Phyllobacterium zundukense: one gene and its partners. The protein of the gene in region 2 interacts with the protein of the main gene of each other region in a pairwise test. Links are inferred from orthologs where the notes say so. Each region holds a gene or a part of one and is shown on either strand. Other genes may lie near its edges.

The links.
Region 1: the proteins of BLM14_RS00615 (region 2) and BLM14_RS16870 interact in binary tests that used the Escherichia coli proteins (3 or more experiments, as listed by UniProt). The link is inferred for Phyllobacterium zundukense from one-to-one orthologs.
Region 3: the proteins of BLM14_RS00615 (region 2) and sfsA interact in binary tests that used the Escherichia coli proteins (3 or more experiments, as listed by UniProt). The link is inferred for Phyllobacterium zundukense from one-to-one orthologs.

What each region holds. Positions count from the first base shown.
Region 1 is NZ_CP017940.1:3,357,208-3,363,471, reverse strand. Bases 2,308-5,100 are described here. They hold BLM14_RS16870 (sulfate/molybdate ABC transporter ATP-binding protein), read right to left. Parts: upstream 4,327-5,100; coding sequence 3,289-4,326; downstream 2,308-3,288. Other genes in these bases: cysW (sulfate ABC transporter permease subunit CysW), read right to left, coding at 4,338-5,100; BLM14_RS16875 (glycoside hydrolase family 94 protein), read right to left, coding at 2,308-2,996. In the rest of the region: more of BLM14_RS16875, read right to left, coding at 1-2,307; more of cysW, read right to left, coding at 5,101-5,225; sulfate ABC transporter permease subunit CysT, read right to left, coding at 5,209-6,069; BLM14_RS16855 (sulfate ABC transporter substrate-binding protein), read right to left, coding at 6,074-6,264. UniProt on the Escherichia coli protein: Part of the ABC transporter complex CysAWTP involved in sulfate/thiosulfate import. Responsible for energy coupling to the transport system.
Region 2 is NZ_CP017940.1:124,026-130,427, reverse strand. Bases 3,472-6,402 are described here. They hold BLM14_RS00615 (glutamate-5-semialdehyde dehydrogenase), read right to left. Parts: upstream 5,614-6,402; coding sequence 4,330-5,613; downstream 3,472-4,329. Other genes in these bases: proB (glutamate 5-kinase), read right to left, coding at 5,617-6,402; BLM14_RS00620 (nicotinate-nucleotide adenylyltransferase), read right to left, coding at 3,677-4,273; rsfS (ribosome silencing factor), read right to left, coding at 3,472-3,513. Also shown: BLM14_RS00640 (MacB family efflux pump subunit), read right to left, coding at 1-1,049; macrolide transporter subunit MacA, read right to left, coding at 1,053-2,354; 23S rRNA (pseudouridine(1915)-N(3))-methyltransferase RlmH, read right to left, coding at 2,523-3,005; more of rsfS, read right to left, coding at 3,130-3,471. UniProt on the Escherichia coli protein: Catalyzes the NADPH-dependent reduction of L-glutamate 5-phosphate into L-glutamate 5-semialdehyde and phosphate. The product spontaneously undergoes cyclization to form 1-pyrroline-5-carboxylate.
Region 3 is NZ_CP017940.1:1,577,655-1,583,878, forward strand. Bases 1,414-4,166 are described here. They hold sfsA (DNA/RNA nuclease SfsA), read right to left. Parts: upstream 3,265-4,166; coding sequence 2,563-3,264; downstream 1,414-2,562. Other genes in these bases: radC (RadC family protein), read right to left, coding at 1,414-1,700; map (type I methionyl aminopeptidase), read right to left, coding at 1,714-2,544; BLM14_RS07890 (YcbK family protein), read right to left, coding at 4,109-4,166. Outside these bases: BLM14_RS07860 (AraC family transcriptional regulator), read right to left, coding at 1-824; more of radC, read right to left, coding at 897-1,413; more of BLM14_RS07890, read right to left, coding at 4,167-5,440; phaC (class I poly(R)-hydroxyalkanoic acid synthase), read right to left, coding at 5,692-6,224. UniProt on the Escherichia coli protein: Binds to DNA non-specifically. Could be a regulatory factor involved in maltose metabolism.

The DNA of each region.
Region 1 (6,264 bases), 3.2 Mb from region 2 along the record:
TCGGAAGAGCGAACATTGAGATCGTCCAGCGGTTTGGCTGACCGGCTGACCAGCCATGCAATCGTCGGCGAAAGGAACCAGATCACTGCAAAGGGCACAGCGAGGAACCACGCCCGGCTGTGAGCAGCAAGTGGCAGGCCAATGGCAACCACGGCAACAAGCATCGCAGGCCACATCAGCTGCGTGTAATAGCTCAATGTGTCGGGGGAACTGGTCTTGGCCTGGGCAGCGGCGCGCCATTCGAGAAGGTGCTTACGCGAGATAAACAGGCGATAAAGCGTGCGCACGATCGCATCGGCCATCAAGCAGGCCATGTTGGCGAGGAACGTGATGCGCAGTGCAATATCTGCTGCACCCGAGAAAATATCGGTAAAGATCGCCTGTACATGCCCCTTGAGCGACAGGTTCATGTCTGTCGGCACGAGATTGGTGAACAGAATCATCGTCGGAACGATGAACATGCTGAAGATCAGGAAACACTGCCACAGAGTGGCGAGTCCTGGCGGGAGCAATGTCCACCCGGCTATGGCTGCAATGATCCAGAATATCGGCGCCAGGGAGCGGCGCAGATTGTCGACCATCTTCCAGCGCGTGACAGCCGTCACACCGGGCTTGGTGCTGAATAGATAGGGCAGCAGCTGCCAATCGCCGCGAGTCCAGCGATGGTGGCGGGAGATGTCGACGTTGTAGCCGGTCGGATAATCCTCGACCACCTCGACATCGCTGACGAGAGCACTGCGTGCATAACCGCCTTCGAGCAGATCATGGCTGAGGACAGAATTTTCGCCGATCTTGCTGTCAAGAGCTGCTTCAAAAAAGTCGACGTCGTAAAGTCCCTTGCCGGTGAATGTTCCTTCACCAAGAACGTCCTGGTAAACGTCGGAAACCGCGAAGACATAGGGGTCGATGCCGCGGTTTACGGAGAAGACTCGCTGCAGGAACGAGGCATCGTCGCCGGTGGTAAGCGAGGGCGTCACCCGCGGCTGAAGAATGGAATAGCCGCTGACCACGCGACCCGATTTCGGCCTGTAGATAGGACGATTGAGCGGATGCACCAGCTTGCCTGCGAGGCGGTTGACCGAATCCGGTGTCAGCCGTGTATCGGAATCGAGCGTCATTACAAATTTGATGTCGGTCGGCACTTCCTCATTCGTGGGGAAATAGGTCGTGTCCTTGTCGCCGCGCAAAAGCATATTGAGTTCGTGCAGCTTGCCCCGCTTGCGCTCCCAGCCCATCCAGCAATTCTCTTGTGCATTGAACAGGCGCTTGCGGTGCAGCAGGAAGAAGCGAGGATTGTTCTGGGTGTAATGGTTGTTGAGCGCAGTGATTTTTTCGCGCGCATAGTCGAAAATATCGAGATCGTCGTCGGTCTGCTCGACCTTGCTGTCGGCCCAGTCGGTCAGGAGCGCAAAATAGACCTCGCCTCGCGGATTGGTGAGATAGTGCACCTCGAGATTGCGGATGTGTTCATCGACGGAATCACGCGATGTGATCAATGTCGGCACGGCAACAAGGGTCTTTGCCTCCTGTGGCAGTCCGTTCTTGTATTCGAAGCCAATGAGCCGCGTTGGCGGCATGAACATTGGTATGATCCAGTTGACGAACCCGTTGGCCGTCTCCATCGTGGGGAATACAGCAAGAAGGGTGAATAGCAGCGTCAGATCGCTGGATAGGCCGAAACGCCGCAGCCAATAGTGGATCAGGAGCAGGATGGCGATCGAGAAGAACGACGCCGGCGCCCAGAGCCCTGCCAGGCCAAGTTTGCGGTAAAAGCGCACCCAGCGCTCAAGAACTGTCGGCCTATAGCTACAGGTTGCTTCAAGTTCCGCGCGGCCTTCGCCGGCAAGATAATAGCCGACGTCCCGTTTCCGCTGCTCGGTGACACCAACCTCGGCACCTGTCTCTTCCGCGCTCTTATGTGCGAGATCGAGGGCTGCCTCGGTAATGTCCTGTTCGCTCTTGCCCGAACGGCGGGCAATCTTTTCAATGGCAACGCGATAGGCATTGCGCGAATGGAAATCGAGCGCATCAAAATTGGAATGCTCGCGCAGCACGGCGTCCACGCCGCTGACAGTTTCGAACCAGGTGATCCAGTCGACGTCGTCAATGGATTTCAGGCTGCGGATGAGATTGCCCATCGTCACGCCGCCGGTAGACTGGCGCGTATGTTCCTGGATGATGGCATCTTCAGCATCGCTGCCGTTCTTTTCGAGCTCTTCTTCGAGCCATGCCACCGCCGCACCGGAATGGGTAGCGCCGCCGCGCAGTCGATAAAGCAAATGGGTGGCAAAGGTACTGTCGCGCGCCGCAGTGGCATACTGGGCCAAAAGCTGCGGCAGCGTATCCTTGTCGGAATTCAGGGTGATTTCATCGGCGACACTGTTGGCGTAGGCGCGCATACGGCGGGCGCGCTCGACGCGTAGGGACAGGCGCCGGGCATTTTCGATCAGGATAAACCGGACGGCAGACGGCAGCGCCCACAATTCACCGATATGCAGCGGCCCGACGGTCTGGAAGCCTTCAACGATGGCACTCAGGCTGTTCAGCGAAAATTGGCTGTCGGTATGGGCGACATACAGCCATGCAAGCGCCATGACCCGCGGAATTTCCGGCTTGCTTGTCAGTGACGGCAATTGCCGGAAGAATTTTTTGGGAAGGTCGCGCTCGACCTGCTGGATATTCTGGTCGACGAGGTAATAGTTGTCGAGCAACCATTGTGCCGCCGGTGTGATGGTCTCCCCTTTGCGCGCTGCGGCATCGGAAGAACGATAGGAATGCAGGATCAGACGGGCGTTTTCAACGGTTCGCTGCTCGAAAACCATCGGCTCGTAATCGGGCAGGCGGACATCCTCGCCTCTCGCCACGCGGGCTCCCAGGTCCCTCAGATCATCAATGGACTTATAATGAGCTCTGATGGGGTTGGGCTGGACAGAAAGGATCTGACCAACAGTTTTCTTCTGGGATGCGAATGCTTGAAAAAAACTCAATACGGGCATTTGCCTTCGTTTCGGTTGGGAAGAAAAAATCTTCGAGATTGCAACACAGAGTTGGTGATGGGTCGAGTACCCATGAGTCAGTTTACGATCTAATCAGGTCATGGCAATTAAGCTATCACCACTTTTGTTGTTAGCGATCAGTTTTGATGAAAATGAGTCAGATTTCCATTAGGCTTTGTGTGTAGTTTTGAACCATTGCCGCGAAACACGCGGATTGTTCGGAAAGTTCGCTTCCAAACAAGAAAGACCGGGATTTGCTCAATCCCGGTCCTCGTGTTCGATGCTGTTTGTGTCAGCTCTTTGGAAATGTCCGCCAATGCTTGGGACGGAATGCAATCCCGCTCATTTCCTTCGCGGGATGTTCGGCAGAAATTCCTATTTCGATGCGTTCGGAAGCTCCGCCGACTTCAAGCTCGACCCGCCTTGTCGCGCCCACACGGCGGCTTGCCACCACGGTTCCGGTGATGCATGCGTCAGAATTTTCAACAAGTTCGACATCGTGGGGCCTGAAGTATAGCGATGCGTCGCCGTCGGGAAGATCGCTCTTGAGGCCAATCTTCCGGTCAGCAAGCCACAATTCGCCGTTTTCGACACGGACCCCGAGGACGCTCGATTCGCCGATGAAACTATAGACGAAGGGTGAATTCGGCTTGTCATAGACCTCATCGGGAGTCCCGATCTGCTCGATCCTGCCTTGGCTCATGACGACGACACGGTCCGCCAGTTCCAACGCCTCATCCTGGTCATGCGTCACAAAGACTGTGGTGTGCTTGGTCTTATCGTGGATCTCGCGCAGCCAGCGGCGCAATTCCTTGCGCACTTTTGCATCAAGTGCACCAAAGGGCTCGTCGAGAAGCAGTATCCTGGGTTCGATCGCCATCGCCCGGGCGAGGGCAACGCGCTGGCGCTGGCCGCCGGAGAGCTGCGCTGGATAGCGCTTTTCGAGACCGGAAAGCTGAACGAAATCCAGAAGTTCCGATGAGCGCCGGCGAATTTCCTCGCTGCTCGGGCGATTGGAATTGGGCCGAACCTTCAGACCAAAACCAACATTGTCGATCACCGTCATATGCCGGAACAGCGCGTAGTGCTGGAAGACAAATCCAACATTGCGCTCCTGTACCGATTTCAGTGACGCATCTTCGTCACCGAAGAAAACCTTGCCTTCAGTTGGCGACTCAAGGCCGGCAATCAGCCGCAAAAGCGTTGTCTTCCCCGATCCGGATGGTCCAAGCAGGGCGATCAGCTCGCCCGAATTGATTTCAAGCGACACGTCGTGCAGCGCTGGAAAGCGATCGAATTCCTTGCGTACACCACTTACGCGAACGTCCATTTTTATTCCTCTCAGTGTCCGCCGGCTGCGCGAAGCTCCGTCCCGTATCTCAGCTCCAGGAGAGACTTGAGAACGAGAGTTACCAGCGCAAGCAACGCCAGAAGCGAAGCCACCGCAAAAGCAGCGACAAAATTATATTCGTTGTAAAGAATTTCGACATGCAGTGGCATTGTGTTGGTCAGGCCGCGAATATGGCCTGAAACGACGGACACTGCGCCAAATTCCCCCATGGCCCGGGCGTTGCACAAAAGCACGCCATAGAGCAAGCCCCATTTGATATTGGGGAGGGTGACATGCCAGAACGTTTGCCAGCCATTGGCACCAAGCGAGAGGGCTGCTTCCTCGTCCGTTGTGCCTTGTTCCTGCATCAGCGGGATCAGTTCCCGTGCAACGAAGGGGAAAGTGACGAAAACGGTAGCAAGGACGATGCCGGGAACCGCAAACAGAATTTCAATTCCGTGCGATTTGAACCAGGGTCCAAGCACGCTGTGCGAGCTGAACAGGAGCACGTAGACAAGGCCGGAAATGACCGGCGAAACTGAAAACGGCAGATCGATCAAGGTAGTCAAAAACGCCTTGCCCTTGAATTCGAACTTGGCGATTGCCCACGCTGCAACGACGCCAAAGATGACATTAAGCGGTACCGCAATGGCTGCCACGAGCAAGGTCAGGCGTATCGCAGCGAGCGCGTCGGCTTCGGCAAACGCGGCGAAATAGGCGGCAGGTCCCTTCCGGAAGGCCTCGACAAAAACCGAAACGAGCGGCAGCACAAGGAATAGCCCGAGGAAAATCAGGGCTGTACCAGTCAACAGGTAGCGGGCCGTTCGTCGTTCTGTCGTCGCATGCCGGGCCATGGCCGTCGGGTCGGTGGTTCGCGGCTGATCAACTGCCATAACCATACCTCCTGCGGCTCCAGGCCTGAATGAGATTGATCACAAAGAGCATGAAAAACGAAATCATAAGCATGATCGTGGCGATCGCCGTCGCTCCGGCATAGTCGAATTCCTCCAGACGGATCACGATCAAAAGCGGCGCAATTTCGGAAACGTAAGGCAGGTTGCCGGCGATGAAGATGACGGAGCCATATTCACCAACAGCACGGGCAAATGCCAAGGCGAAACCGGTGAGAATTGCCGGTTGCAATCCTGGCAGAAGCACCTGGGTAATTGTCTGAAACCGATTGGCACCGAGCGTTGCGGCAGCCTCCTCCACCTCCTTGCGAATTTCTTCCATCACTGGCTGCACTGTCCGGACAACGAATGGAAGACCGACGAAAATCAGGGCGATGGTGATACCGACCGGTGTAAACGCGACCTTGATGCCTAGAGGCTCCAGCAAATGCCCAATCCAGCCATTCTTGGCATAGATCGACGTCAGCGCGATACCTGCGACGGCCGTTGGCAGCGCAAAGGGCAGGTCGACGATGGCGTCGACGATGCGTCGACCCGGAAACCGATAGCGTACAAGCACCCATGCGACAACAACGCCGAAAACGACATTGATCACAGCCGCCACAAGGGACGTGCCAAAGCTGATCTTCAGGGCGTTTACAGTGCGTGGGTCAATGGCGACATGCCAAAATCCTGAAAAGCCCAAGGATGCGGAGCGCCATACGAGGCCTGTTAAAGGGATGAGTACAATCAATGCGAGGTAGGCAAGAGTGAAGCCGAGTGTCAATCCAAACCCTGGAATGACACTCGGCCTCTTAAACCGCCAACCCGCTTTCGCGAGGTTGGAAATCATGCTGTTACTGTTTCGGCTTATAAATCTGGTCAAACGTTCCGCCATCTCCGAAGTGGTAGGGCTGTGCTTTCGCCCATCCACCGAAGATTGGATCATCGATCGTCACCAGTTTCAACTCCGGTAATTTTTTCACTAGGTCGGCTGGGACCAATTCCGGTTCTGCCGGACGGTAGAAGTGCTTTGCGGCCAGTGTCT
Region 2 (6,402 bases):
GGCACCGCAAACGCAACATTCGGCAGCTCGAGAATGGCATCGGCGTCGGCCGGGATCAGCGTGACGACGCTACCGCCTGTGCCACCCCGGAAGTTGGCCATATTCGGTCGAACGACGAGGAGGTCCGAGCCCATCGACGAAATGCGATCCAGCACTGAATTCTGCGCCCCGGTACCGATGGCCAGCATGGCTACCACGGACCCCACGCCAATGACGATGCCGAGCAGAGTGAGTATCGTGCGGAATAAATTGGCGCGCAGTGCACGAATAGCCATCTTGATAGCTTCCGTTACATCGGCAATCGCTGCAACACCTTCAACCGCCTTTTGTTTAAGTCCTGAAGCGGCCTCCGGATTGCTTCTCCGCTTCTTGGTGCGGTCAGAAATGACGCGGCCATCGCGCAGCTCGATCAGCCGGTCGGCCTGTTCGGCAACTTCACGCGAATGCGTGATGACGATGATCGTATGGCCGCTTTCGTTCATGCTGCGCAAGAGCGCCATCACCTCTTCGCCGCTCTGGCTGTCAAGGGCGCCGGTTGGTTCGTCGGCAAGGATGATGCGCCCGCCATTCATCAGCGCCCGCGCAATGGAAACACGCTGTTGCTGACCGCCGGAAAGTTGATTGGGGCGATGGTCCAGCCTGTCGCCGAGCTTCAGCGAACTGAGAAGCGCCTCAGCCCGGTCGTGCCTGTCGCGCGCGGATGCACCCGCATAAACTGCAGGGACCTCGACATTTTCCTGCGCGCTGGCCGTCGGTATCAGATTATAGCTCTGGAAGACGAAACCAAAGGTGCGCCGCCTTAACCCCGCGAGTTCGTCTGGCTCAAAACCGGATACATGTTCGCCGTCGAGCAGATAGTTGCCACTGGTCGGCTTGTCGAGACAGCCAAGAATATTCATCAGCGTCGACTTGCCAGAGCCGGATTGCCCAATGATCGCGACGAACTCACCCGCCTCGATATCGAGCGAAATGCCATGCAGGACCTCAACGGCGAGATCGCCATTATAGTAGGTCTTGCTGATATCCTTGAGCGAAATAATAGCGGTCACGGCTTAGAACATCGGCGGCATGCGCATGCCGCGTTGCGAACGATTGCCGGTACCACGGGTCGTCGTTGTTGCATCGCCATCGCTCCCCGATCCAACGACAACCAGGTCGCCTTCTTTCAGACCGCTCTTGATCTCGGCATTGACGCGGTTGCGGATGCCAACCTCGACTTCCCGCATCTCAGTCGCACCGGAAGAGGTGACCACGGCAACTTCGGCCTTGCGCGGTGCACCATCGGCCGCTTCGCGACGCGAACCGCTCGTGGAGTGAATAGCGGCACTTGGCACGACCAGCACATTCTTAGCGGCCGATTGCACGAAGAACACCTGGGCACTCATCGAGATCATCAAATCACCGTCAGGATTGGGGACGTCAAACAGCGCGTAGTAAAGAACGACGTTGTTTTCGATATCCGGCGTTGGCTGTATCTGCCGCAACTTGCCGGTATAGCGCTTGCCCGGTTGACCCAGCAGCGTGAAATAGGCATCCATACCGATCTTGAGCTTGCTGACGTCCGCTTCCGAAACCTGCGCCTTGACCGTCATAGTCGAGAGATCGGCAATCGTGACGATGGTCGGCGCGGTCTGGCTCGCATTCAGCGTCTGGCCTTCCTTGACCGGAACTGCCGCAATGGTGCCGGCCATCGGTGCGTAGATCTTCGTGTAGCCGAGATCCACCTCATCGCCATCAAGCGTCGCCTTTTGTTTGCGGATCTGCGCCTCCAGGGCATTCACATCGGCCTCGGCTGCCGCAAGATCCGCGACGGCCTGATCAAGGGTCGACTGCGAAACACTGCGCGTCGCCACTAGGTTACGCTGCCGGTCGATGTTGGCCTGCTTCAGCACAAGCTGTGCTTTCTTGGAGACGAGCTGCGCCAGAAGATTGGCAAGTTCCGCCTGGTCGATTTCAATCCGGTTCTGGATAGTAGCGGGATCAATCTCGCCAATCAGCTGGTTCTGCGTGACCTTGTCACCGATAGCGACATGCAACACCTTCAACTGTCCGGAAACCTGCGCACCGGCATCAACTGACTTGATCGAATCGAGCGTCCCAACAGCAGTCACGGCGTTCTCGATGTCGCCGCGCACAACAGCCTGCGTTACCACCGCGGCGGTCGATATAGAGGCTTTGTATTGGCTCCACGCATAATAGCCAGTACCTGCCGCGACGAGGACAACAGGCAGCCATACCCATAGACGCGAGCGCCGTTTCTTTCGTCCTGGCGGAACAGCCCCCGGTATAAATGTGACATTGGACGTATCGGGCGACGCCTTGTCCGGCTTGGCTGTTCTGGCTGTCTCGTTCATCTAACCCGTTCCATCTTGTTGCGCAGACGATGAGCACTCATCTTGATGCATGTTATCAAGAAATAGAGATGAGGGGTTCGCCCGAAAAGCATTGAGATCATTATATTTTCGTAATGATCGTCAGATCGCTGTTATCGGTAGCCGGGTATGAACGAGGGCTGAATGAGCTCACACCCGGTGATAGGGATGTCCTGAGAGGATCGTCGTTGTGCGGTAAAGCTGTTCCGCAACAAGGATGCGGACGATCTGATGCGGCCATGTCATGGCGCCGAGCGCGAGAACAAGGTCGGCGCGGTCGCGCAGAGACGCGTCGTGTCCATCCGGTCCGCCGATGGCTACGAGAAGCTGGCGTTTGCCCGCGTCGCGAAATCGCGCAATAGCTTGGGCGAAAGCTTCGGAAGGCATCGTCTTGCCGCGCTCATCGAGCAGGACAAGAACTCCGCCCTGATCCAGCGCTTCGAGAACCTTGGAGGATTCTTCCTGCTTGCGTAATTCCGGCTGCTGAGCGCGGCTTTCAGAAATTTCAGTGACGGAGGAGAATTCGAGGCCAAGCGGGGTACCGGTCTTTTTCAGGCGGTCAAAATAGCGGCCTGCCAATTCCCGTTCGGGGCCAGATTTCATCCGGCCCACGGCAAAAACAGTGATACGCATGGCACTCTCCAGTATCCGGGACTGTTCGACCCGAAAACATTCGAACCGATCAGCCACCGGCCCAAGATATGTCAACGTTCAGAACGTTCACCAGCCTCCCGGCCCGAGCGTCCCGATCGTTCGATTAATGCACGGTCTCTCCGTCTAGTTCGGGAGCCTGCCACATCTTTTCGATGTTGTAGAACTCGCGTACTTCGGGGCGGAAAATATGGATGATGATATCGCCCGTGTCGATCAGCACCCAGTCACCGCTGGCTAGACCTTCGACCTTCACGCCATTGCCATGCCCGTTCTCTTTCAGAGCGCGCAAAAGCTGGTCCGCGACCGCCGTCACATGACGATGCGAACGTCCCGACGCGATAACCATATGGTCACCGATGACGGACTTGCCTCGAAGGTCGATGGGGACAATGTTTTCAGCCTTGGAGTCTTCGAGACTGGCAAGGACTGACTGGAGGGCAAGAGATACGGAATTGATTCCGTTCATCTCCGCCGTTGAAGGTGCCAAGGCATCCTTCTTCTGAAATGCTGTTCTCAGTGTATTTCCTTTCCCTTAAGAACAACGCGCCGCAGTCTGTATTCTTACTGCACGCTTTTAAGATAGGCAGAGTCGCATGACACTTTCAAGACGTCATATCGAAGTAAGTCATACGCAGCTTGTAACGCAATCGTTAGCCTTTGGGTTTCGCCGCTCCGTTGCGAATGTCGGTCGACGACAACGATGACCTTGGTCCATGAATGAATGTCCAGGCTGGCGCCTTCGAGCGGGCAAGCATCGGTGCGTCGGTCTCGTCGATCCGCGCGTAGTCGAATGTCTTTGCCATGCGCGACGAAAGGAACGCCAGTGTCGATCCTGGCCGGTCGATGACTGCAATGGGGAAAGTAAGCGCGATCTTCTGCCAACGCTGCCAGCGGTGAAAATCCGCGAGATTGTCAGCCCCCATGATCCAGACAAAATGCACGCCCGGATTACGCGCCTTTATCATTGCAAGCGTATCCGCGGTATAGCGAATTTGGTGGGCCGCCTCGAAAGCAGTGATCTTTATTCGCGGATCATGTATGAGGGCTTCACAGCGTACCAGGCGTTCGGCCAGAGGCGCCAGATGGCGTGTGTCCTTGAGCGGATTACCCGGGGTGACGATCCACCAGAGCTGGTCGAGCTTCAGGCGTCGCAGCGCGATTTCGGCAACAAGTGCATGACCCGCATGCGGTGGATTGAAGGAACCGCCAAACAAGCCGACCGTCATCCCCTTTTCAACGAAAGGCATGCGCAAATGCGCTTCGCTGACGCCGGGGAAGCTCGCTCGCAGCGCCTGTTTTATTATCACGGACGCGTCTGACCATTACCGCGTACGCGGTACTTGAATGAAGTCAATTGTTCAACACCGACGGGCCCCCGCGCATGCATCTTGCCTGTGGCAATGCCGATCTCGGCACCCATGCCAAATTCGCCGCCATCGGCAAATTGCGTCGAGGCATTGTGCAGGAGAATGGCCGAGTCGATCTCGTTGAAAAACCGCTCCACGACATGCAAATCCTCGGCGATCACGGCTTCCGTATGATGCGACGAATAGTGATTGATATGTCCGATCGCGCCGCCGATGCCGTCGACCAGCTTTACCGAGATGATCGCATCCAGATATTCCGTCGACCAATCTTCATCCGTAGCGCGTTTGGCGTCAGCAAAGAGCTCGGTCACTGCGCTGTCGCCGCGAATTTCGCAGCCTGCTGCACGCAGATCCTCGAGCAAGGGCACCAGATGCGATGGCGCGATGAGCCTATCGACGAGAAGTGTTTCGGCAGAGCCGCAAACCCCCGTCCGGCGCATTTTCGCGTTCACCGCGATCTTGCGTGCCATGGCAAGATCAGCAGAGGCATCTATGTAGAGATGGCAGAGCCCCTCCAGATGGGCAAAGACCGGCACTCGGGCTTCCGATTGTACACGCGCCACAAGGCTTTTGCCGCCGCGCGGAATGATCACATCGAGATTGCCCCCAAGACCTTTGAGCATTTCGCCAACCGCCGCACGATCCGTGGTCGGGACCAGTTGGATCGCATCCTTCGGCAGGCCAGAAACTTCAAGGCCTTCCAACAGAGCCTCGCAAATGGCATTCGACGAATGGATCGAATCCGAGCCGCCGCGCAGGATCACCGCATTGCCGGATTTGAGGCAAAGCGCACCTGCATCTGCCGTCACGTTTGGACGGCTCTCGTAAATCACCCCGATGACACCGAGCGGTGTGCGCACGCGCTCGATGTGCAGACCATTGGGGCGATCCCATTCGGCAATGATATCTCCAACTGGATCCTTAAGCTCGGCGATCGTGCGGATGCTTTCCGAAATGCCGGCGATACGCTTGTCGTCGAGCTTCAGCCGGTCGAGGAGGGAAGCAGCCATGCCCGCTTCCAAGCCGTTTGCCATATCGCGCTTGTTCGCCGTAAGGATTTCGGCGCTGCGGCGATCGATCGCGTCGGCCATGGCCAAGAGAGCCGCCGTTTTCTGGTCTGGAGGCGCGATGGATAGTGGCTGTGCAGCTGCGCGCGCCTTACGACCGATATCGGCCATCAATTCCGCAACGGATTGCTCTGCATCCACTCGTCTCAACATCGTTCACTCCTTGGCGGTGGCCACGCGCCTTGCCGCACGCACCACCAGATCGTCGCGATGAATGATCGCGGAACGCGCATCATAACCGAGAATTGTCGCAATCTCATTGGTCTTGCGCCCGGCAATTTTTGTAGCATCTGCTGCATCATAGGCAACAAGGCCGCGCGCCGCCTCGCGTCCATCGGGACCATAGACCGCAACGGTGTCGCCTCGCATGAACTGGCCGGCGACTTCGCGCACACCTGCGGCGAGCAGTGACTTCCCGGACTTCAGCGCAACCAGAGCGCCCTCGTCGATCACCAGCCGCCCTGATGGCTCAAGATTACCGGATATCCACGTCTTCCAGGCGTTAACTGGCGTCGAGCTTGCCTTGAAAAGTGTGGAGCGCTCACCTTTGTCGATCGCCGCCAGCGGATTGAAGCGCGTGCCCGATGCGATGATCATGGCCGTGCCCGCTGCATTGGCGATCTTGCCGGCGTCGAGCTTGGTCTTCATGCCACCGCGTGAATATTCCGACGCAGCCGCTCCAGCCATCGCCTCGATTTCCGGCGTGATCGCCTCGACGACAGGCAGGAATTGCGCATCAGGATTCTGGTGCGGTGGAGCCGTATAGAGCCCATCGATATCGGAAAGCAGGATCAACAGATCCGCACCCATCATGGTCGCGACGCGTGCCGCAAGCCGGTCATTGTCACCGTAACGAATTTCGGTGGTGGCTACTGTGTCATTTTCATTGATCACAGGCACGGCTTTCAGCCGCAGCAAGGTCCCGACTGTAGCGCGCGCATT
Region 3 (6,224 bases), 1.5 Mb from region 2 along the record:
ACCGGAATCCAGACTTCTAATCCACCATTGCCGGTTCGCGGATCGAATTCCGGACCATAGCGCTCGAAATTCGGCGCGTCGGCGACCTCATGTCCGGATTCGGGAAGATATTTGCCCCAGATCGTCATCATTGTGCTGCGGATCGTCGAAATATGGTCCCGGTGGGCGAAGACCAGATATTTCTGTGCCGGAATACGTACGCGGCTGAACTCCGCCGGCAGGTCGGAAAAGTCTGTAACCTCCACGCCCGCTATGTAATCGAAGTTGTTTTCGTCGTCGCTGTTGCAGCAGACGCCATAGCCGACATCACCGACCTGGCCCGATACATGGCCGAAATGCGGGGCAAAGCGCTGCCATTGTGACGGGATCGCCTTGCTGGTCTCGCAGTTGTAGCGAGCACCAATTCCGGCGATGAGCAGCGGCTTGCCCTCGACTATGCGGGGTGTTTCGAGATTTACGACAAATGACTCGTCCATTTTGAGTGCCTCCACCAATGGGATGTTTTCGAGATGGCCCTGTGCGCGGACCTGTTCGGGCGTGAAGCCGAACTGGTCGCGGAAGGCCCGGGTGAACGCTTCATGGGAGCTGTAACCGGCATCGAGGGCGACGCAGAGAATATCGGGGGCACCATTGCACAGGATCCTGGCTGCCTCGGTCAGCCTCCGGCCACGTAAGTAGCCACTGACGGAGCAGCCTGTGAAAACAGCAAATGCACGCGACATGTAGAAGCGCGACAGGCCAGCCGAAGCCGCAATATCGTCCAGCGTGATGTCTTCGGCAAAATGCCCTTCGATAAACCAGATCGCCTTCTCAACCGGATTCATACAAACCTCCATTCAAAGCAAATACTCAGATAAAGGCTTCCGGTCCGGCGCATTTGATCGTGGTTGCTGTGACTAAAAAAGTTTGAGCCCTTTGAGATTTGCATGGCCATTCTTGCCGATGATGATGTGATCATGCACGACAATGCCCATTTGTGCACCGATACTGGCGATGGTCTTGGTCATATCGATATCGGCCTTGGAGGGGGTCGGATCGCCCGAGGGATGATTGTGCGTAAGGATGATCGCGCTCGCCGAGAGCTGCAGCGCCCGTGCGATGACTTCGCGCGGATAGACAGGCGTGTGATCGATCGTGCCGACCTGCTGCACTTCGTCGGCGATCAGCGCGTTTTTCTTGTCGAGAAACAGGATACGAAACTGCTCGCGTGTCTCATGTGCCATGGCTGCAATGCAATAATCCATGACTTTGCTCCAAGAGCTTAACACCGTCTTTTCGCGAATATCGCTGCGAATGATGCGATGGGTGAAGGCGGATACCAGTTTGAGATCGAATGCGACCGCCGGACCACAGCCTCTGACCTCGCGCAGGAGATGCTCGGGCGCGCCGAGAACTTCTGCTAACGAGCCAAAGCGGGCGAGAAGTGCCTTGGCCAGCGGTTTTGTGTCGCCCTGACGGATCGACCGATAGAGCAGCATTTCCAGCATTTCATAGTCGGCGAATCCCGCATGCCCGACGTTCTGAAAGCGCTCTTTCATGCGCTCGCGATGGCCGAGATAGTGCGGCGGCTCTTCCTCTGGCGTGGTCTTCCGCTCCGCGTTGCGCTCGGTGTCTTCTGGCTCAACGGCAGGTTGTTTTGGGGAGAGTTTCGCGGAAGGCTCGTTGAGGAAGAAAGTCTGTTCTGGCTTTTCTTCGCTCATCTGCCTCGCATTCCTACTCGAGTTTCAGGCCCGGCGCAAACAGGCCGGCGGGCGATAATGTAAAGATCTCGCAACCATTATTGGTGACGCCTACCGTGTGCTCATATTGTGCGGTCAGCGAGCGGTCGCGGGTAACGGCCGTCCAGCCATCAGCAAGAACCTTCACGTGCGGCCGGCCGAGATTGATCATCGGCTCGATGGTGAAGATCATGCCTTCACGCAGTTCGACGCCTTCGTTCGGCGTGCCATAGTGCAGAATATTCGGCGCGTCGTGAAAGAGCTGGCCGACACCATGGCCACAGAAATCGCGCACCACCGAGCAGCGCTCCGCTTCCGCATAGGTCTGGATCGCGGCACCAATGGCGCCTGTCCGGGCGCCGGGGCGCACGGCAGCGATACCGCGCATCAGGCTCTCATGGGTGACTTCCATCAGCCGTTCGGCAGCGCGCTTGATTTCGCCGACCGGGTACATGCGGCTTGAATCGCCATGCCAGCCATCGAGGATATAGGTCACGTCGACATTCACGATATCGCCCTCACGCAAAGGCTTGTCATCGGGAATGCCGTGGCAGACCACGTGGTTGATCGAGGTACAGCTCGATTTGGTGTAGCCGCGATAATTCAGGGTTGCGGGCAGGGCGCCGTGATCGGCACCGAATTCGAAAACAAATCGGTCGATGGTGTTGGTCGTCACGCCCGGCGCGACGATCGACGCGAGCTCATCGAGACAGCGCGCTGTCAGCTGGCATGCCTTGCGCATGGCCTCGAACCCTTCCGGGCCGTGAAGCCTGATCTGCCCGGTGTTTTTAAGAGGCGCGCTCTGCGCGTCGAGATAGGTGACCATTGTGCTGTCCGGTTGGCGTCAATCGATAATCGGCATCGTGCTTATCGCAACAATACCTGCAGGCGTGATGTGGCATTTTACTGCGTAAGCTTCAACCCCGCGCCGCATCGCCCGTTCAAAAGCTAAGGCGTAGACCGGGTCGAGATCACCGCAGATTTTCAAGCAATCACAGTCTCCGCGCTGGATGACGTAGAGCATGACACCACGATGGCCATTTTCAACCATGTTGCCAAGCTCGTCCAGATGTTTTGCGCCGCGTGCCGTCGGGGAATCAGGAAATTCGGCCAGTCCGGCCTTGCGCGAAAAATGAACGTTCTTGACCTCGACATAGGCACTGGGGCGATCCGGGTCACGCAGCAGGATATCGATGCGCGAATTGGCACCGTATTTCTGCTCGCGTTTCAATTCGGCATAGCCGCTCAGCGATGACAGCAGGCCGGCAAGGATCGCTTCTTCGGCGATGCGGTTGGGCAGCCCGGTATTGATGCCGACCATGGTGCCCTGCGCCTCGACCATCTGCAATGTATGCGGATATTTGCGCTTGGGACCATCAGAAAGCGACAGCCACACCCTGATGCCGGGATCCGTCAGGCCAAGCATGGAACCGGTATTGGGAACCGAGCTTGTGATCGCAATGCCATCATCAAGAACGATATCGGCGAGGAATCGCTTGTAGCGCTGAACCAGTCTGCCGGTGACGAGAGGGGATGTGAAGATCATGCGAGCGGTTTAGCCGACCTCTCGCTCCAGAACAATCGATCAGGACGTTGCCGATCGAAGAGACCTTCCGCACATAAAAAAACCTGCCTCTGAAAGGCAGGTTAGTTTGCTCTGGGGTGGGAGAATCGGGCTCGCTTGGAGGTTGAACCGAACCCTACTGCCGCCGATATGAGTCGCGGCAGTAATTTATGATAGGTCAGCTCATGATTCGGGTCGCATAACTTTGTCTAACAGGCGGTGACAAAGCTTGAAAAAACTGGACTGTTCTAATCTACAAGACTGTCACATTCTATGCGCAGGGACGAAACTCATCAGGAGGAGACATGATGAAACTCAAGTTTTTCCTACCGTTTGTTGCAGTTGCTGCATTCACTTTGGCAGCTTGTGACAACAAGCCGGCCGAAGGTACAGCCACGCCGCCAGCGACCACATCTGAGCCTGCGGCCCCCACTCCGGCACCAACGACTCCAGCGCCGGATCCGGCAAAACCGGCTCCAGCCAACTAGGCGAGATCAGCGAAGTATCCAGACGGCCGGCTTGTTCAGAGCTGGCCGTTTTCTTTGCAGCCGCGCGTGAAGCGTGGGAGCTTTTTATTATAAGCTTTTGATTTTCCGGGAAGAAACCTGGTACGCCCAAGGGGAATCGAACCCCTGTTTGCGCCGTGAAAGGGCGCCGTCCTAACCGCTAGACGATGGGCGCCGCTCGGTTAAGCGGCTTATAGTGAAACAGTTTTTGCGCCGCAACCCCATAAAGCATTCTTTTTTTGAAAAAATGAAATTTGTTCGATTTCCAACCCGACGGATGAGGCACACCGGCGGTTCCGGGTCCTGTTTCGTTGACCGGCTCAGGCTCTTCCGCGTGAGCAGCGCCAGTTCCAGTCACGCCGTGGGCCGATATCGACATGCACCGATTCGGTGTGACAATAAGTGCCAACACCGCCACGACCCGGCATGGAGCGGGCAAAATTGGCGAGTTCCCACTTGGAAACCCCAGGAATCTGGATATCTGCCGCAGCACAGGACATGTGCAGAGAAGCCTTGGCGCCATTGACCAGGCGATTGTAGGGCGGACTGCGATAACCGGACGTTACAATCACCGCCTTTCCGTAGCGGCGCTCAAGGGTCTTGAGAATACCGACGAGCTGCGGCTTGAGGCAAGCTACCTGGACGCTTTCGCGCTGTACCTTGAGGCCGTTCGGCGCAAGGCGCGCAAGACCGGCAGCCGAAGCCAGAATTACCGGAGCAGCGGCTGCTTCGACGTCATCATCATCATAGAGGCTGTCGCGCTGCATGATCTGGATGCCGGCATTCGGCCGTACGCCGGGCAGCGACGACAAATGTTCGGTTTTACCGGCAAATGATTCGGCAGAGGGGAGCGCCGAGGCAGTCTGGACCGATGCTTCGACAGCTCGCAGCTTCGGTTGCGATTTCGGCGCGATGATTGCGATCTGGCGGTTGGCCGCGGATTTCGTCTGATTGTTGGAGAAGAGCCTGAGAAGAAGCCCGTTGTCCTTGCTTGGAGCCGCAGTGGCTGGCTTTTTCTCGGGCGCTGCAGCTTGTTCAGCGTTGGCGGCTTCTGCTTTGGCATCAATGCCCTTTGCTTCCGCTGCGGGCTTTTGTGCCTCTTGGTCTTGTGTCGGCTGTGGGGCCGGCTCCACCTTTGTCGAGCTTCCGAACAGCGATGTCTTTACAGGCTGCTCGGCGCTGGCTGTTGCTGCGCTGGCAACCTGCTGGGTTTCTTCTGCTTTGGCGGGCGTGCTCGAGCCGAACAGGGATGTCTTGACGGGCGGCTTCACCTCGGCGGGAGCGGGTGTCGCAGCCGCTTGCTGGGTGTCCGTTGCTGACGGTGTCGTTGCGGCACCTGCTTGCGCTGTCTTGCTGTCGGCGGGCTTGGTCGCTGCCTGATTTATCGCCTGCAGGGCATTCGTTTCAGTACTGCCGGCCAGCGCCAGCGCTTCGGGACTAACCGTTTGGCTTCCGCCGGAGGGCAGTGAAGAATCGGCTGCGTGCTTTACATCGCCGGTTGCGGCGTTTTCTGAGGCGGCGGTCAGGGCGGATGTGACGTTAGGGCTTGATCCAGTCGCGGTGCACGAAGTTGCAGCGATGCCGGCAAGCACAATAACGCACGCTACCGTACTCGCCCGAAGGGCTGAAACTGAAGCTAGCAGTATGTTCAACGATTCCCCCGTCTCGTCTTTTCCGGGCCCTGTAAACGTTCAGTCCGGTCCGCTTTTGAAAGAGCAGAAAGCTCGCGAAGTTCTATTGAAGTGCAAATAACACCGGCAGAGAGTCGCCAGAGTTAATGAACTTTCGTCGGCTGCACAAGACGTCAAGTATAGGTAGAATGAGGCAAAAACGTGATTGGCCACTTTCTTGCCATTGTCGTTAAATCTTCTTTGCGGCTATCCACAGCATCTAACGGCTATTTTCATACACGTATGCGGACATAGGTTCCCGGCGCTTCAGCGAGAATCTCGATGTTGTTTTCGCCTGGTTGGCGCGCAGGAACGCGTGCCTTGTCCTGCGATTCAATCCATTTTTGCCAATGATTCCACCAGGAACCCGGATGCTCTGTCGTCTTCGCCAGCCACTCGTCGAATGCGCCGATCGGGGAGCCGCCTGTCCAGTACTGGTACTTGTTCTTGGCCGGCGGATTGACAACGCCGGCGATGTGACCGGAGCCGGCCAGCACGTAAGTAACATTGCCGCCAAAATACTGGCAGCCGGTAAAGACTGAAAGCGCAGGAGCGATATGATCTTCCTTGGCGGCAAGGTTGAAGATCGGAATCTTGACGTCAGCAAGCGACAGGTTCTCGCCGGCGAGCTTCATCATCCCGCGCACCAGATTGTTGTCGAGGTAGCAGTTGCGCAGATAGTAGGAATGATTGGCCGCACTCATGCGCGTAGCGTCGGCATTCCAGTAAAGAAGGTCGAAGGGCACGGGTTCGCGGCCGCGCATAT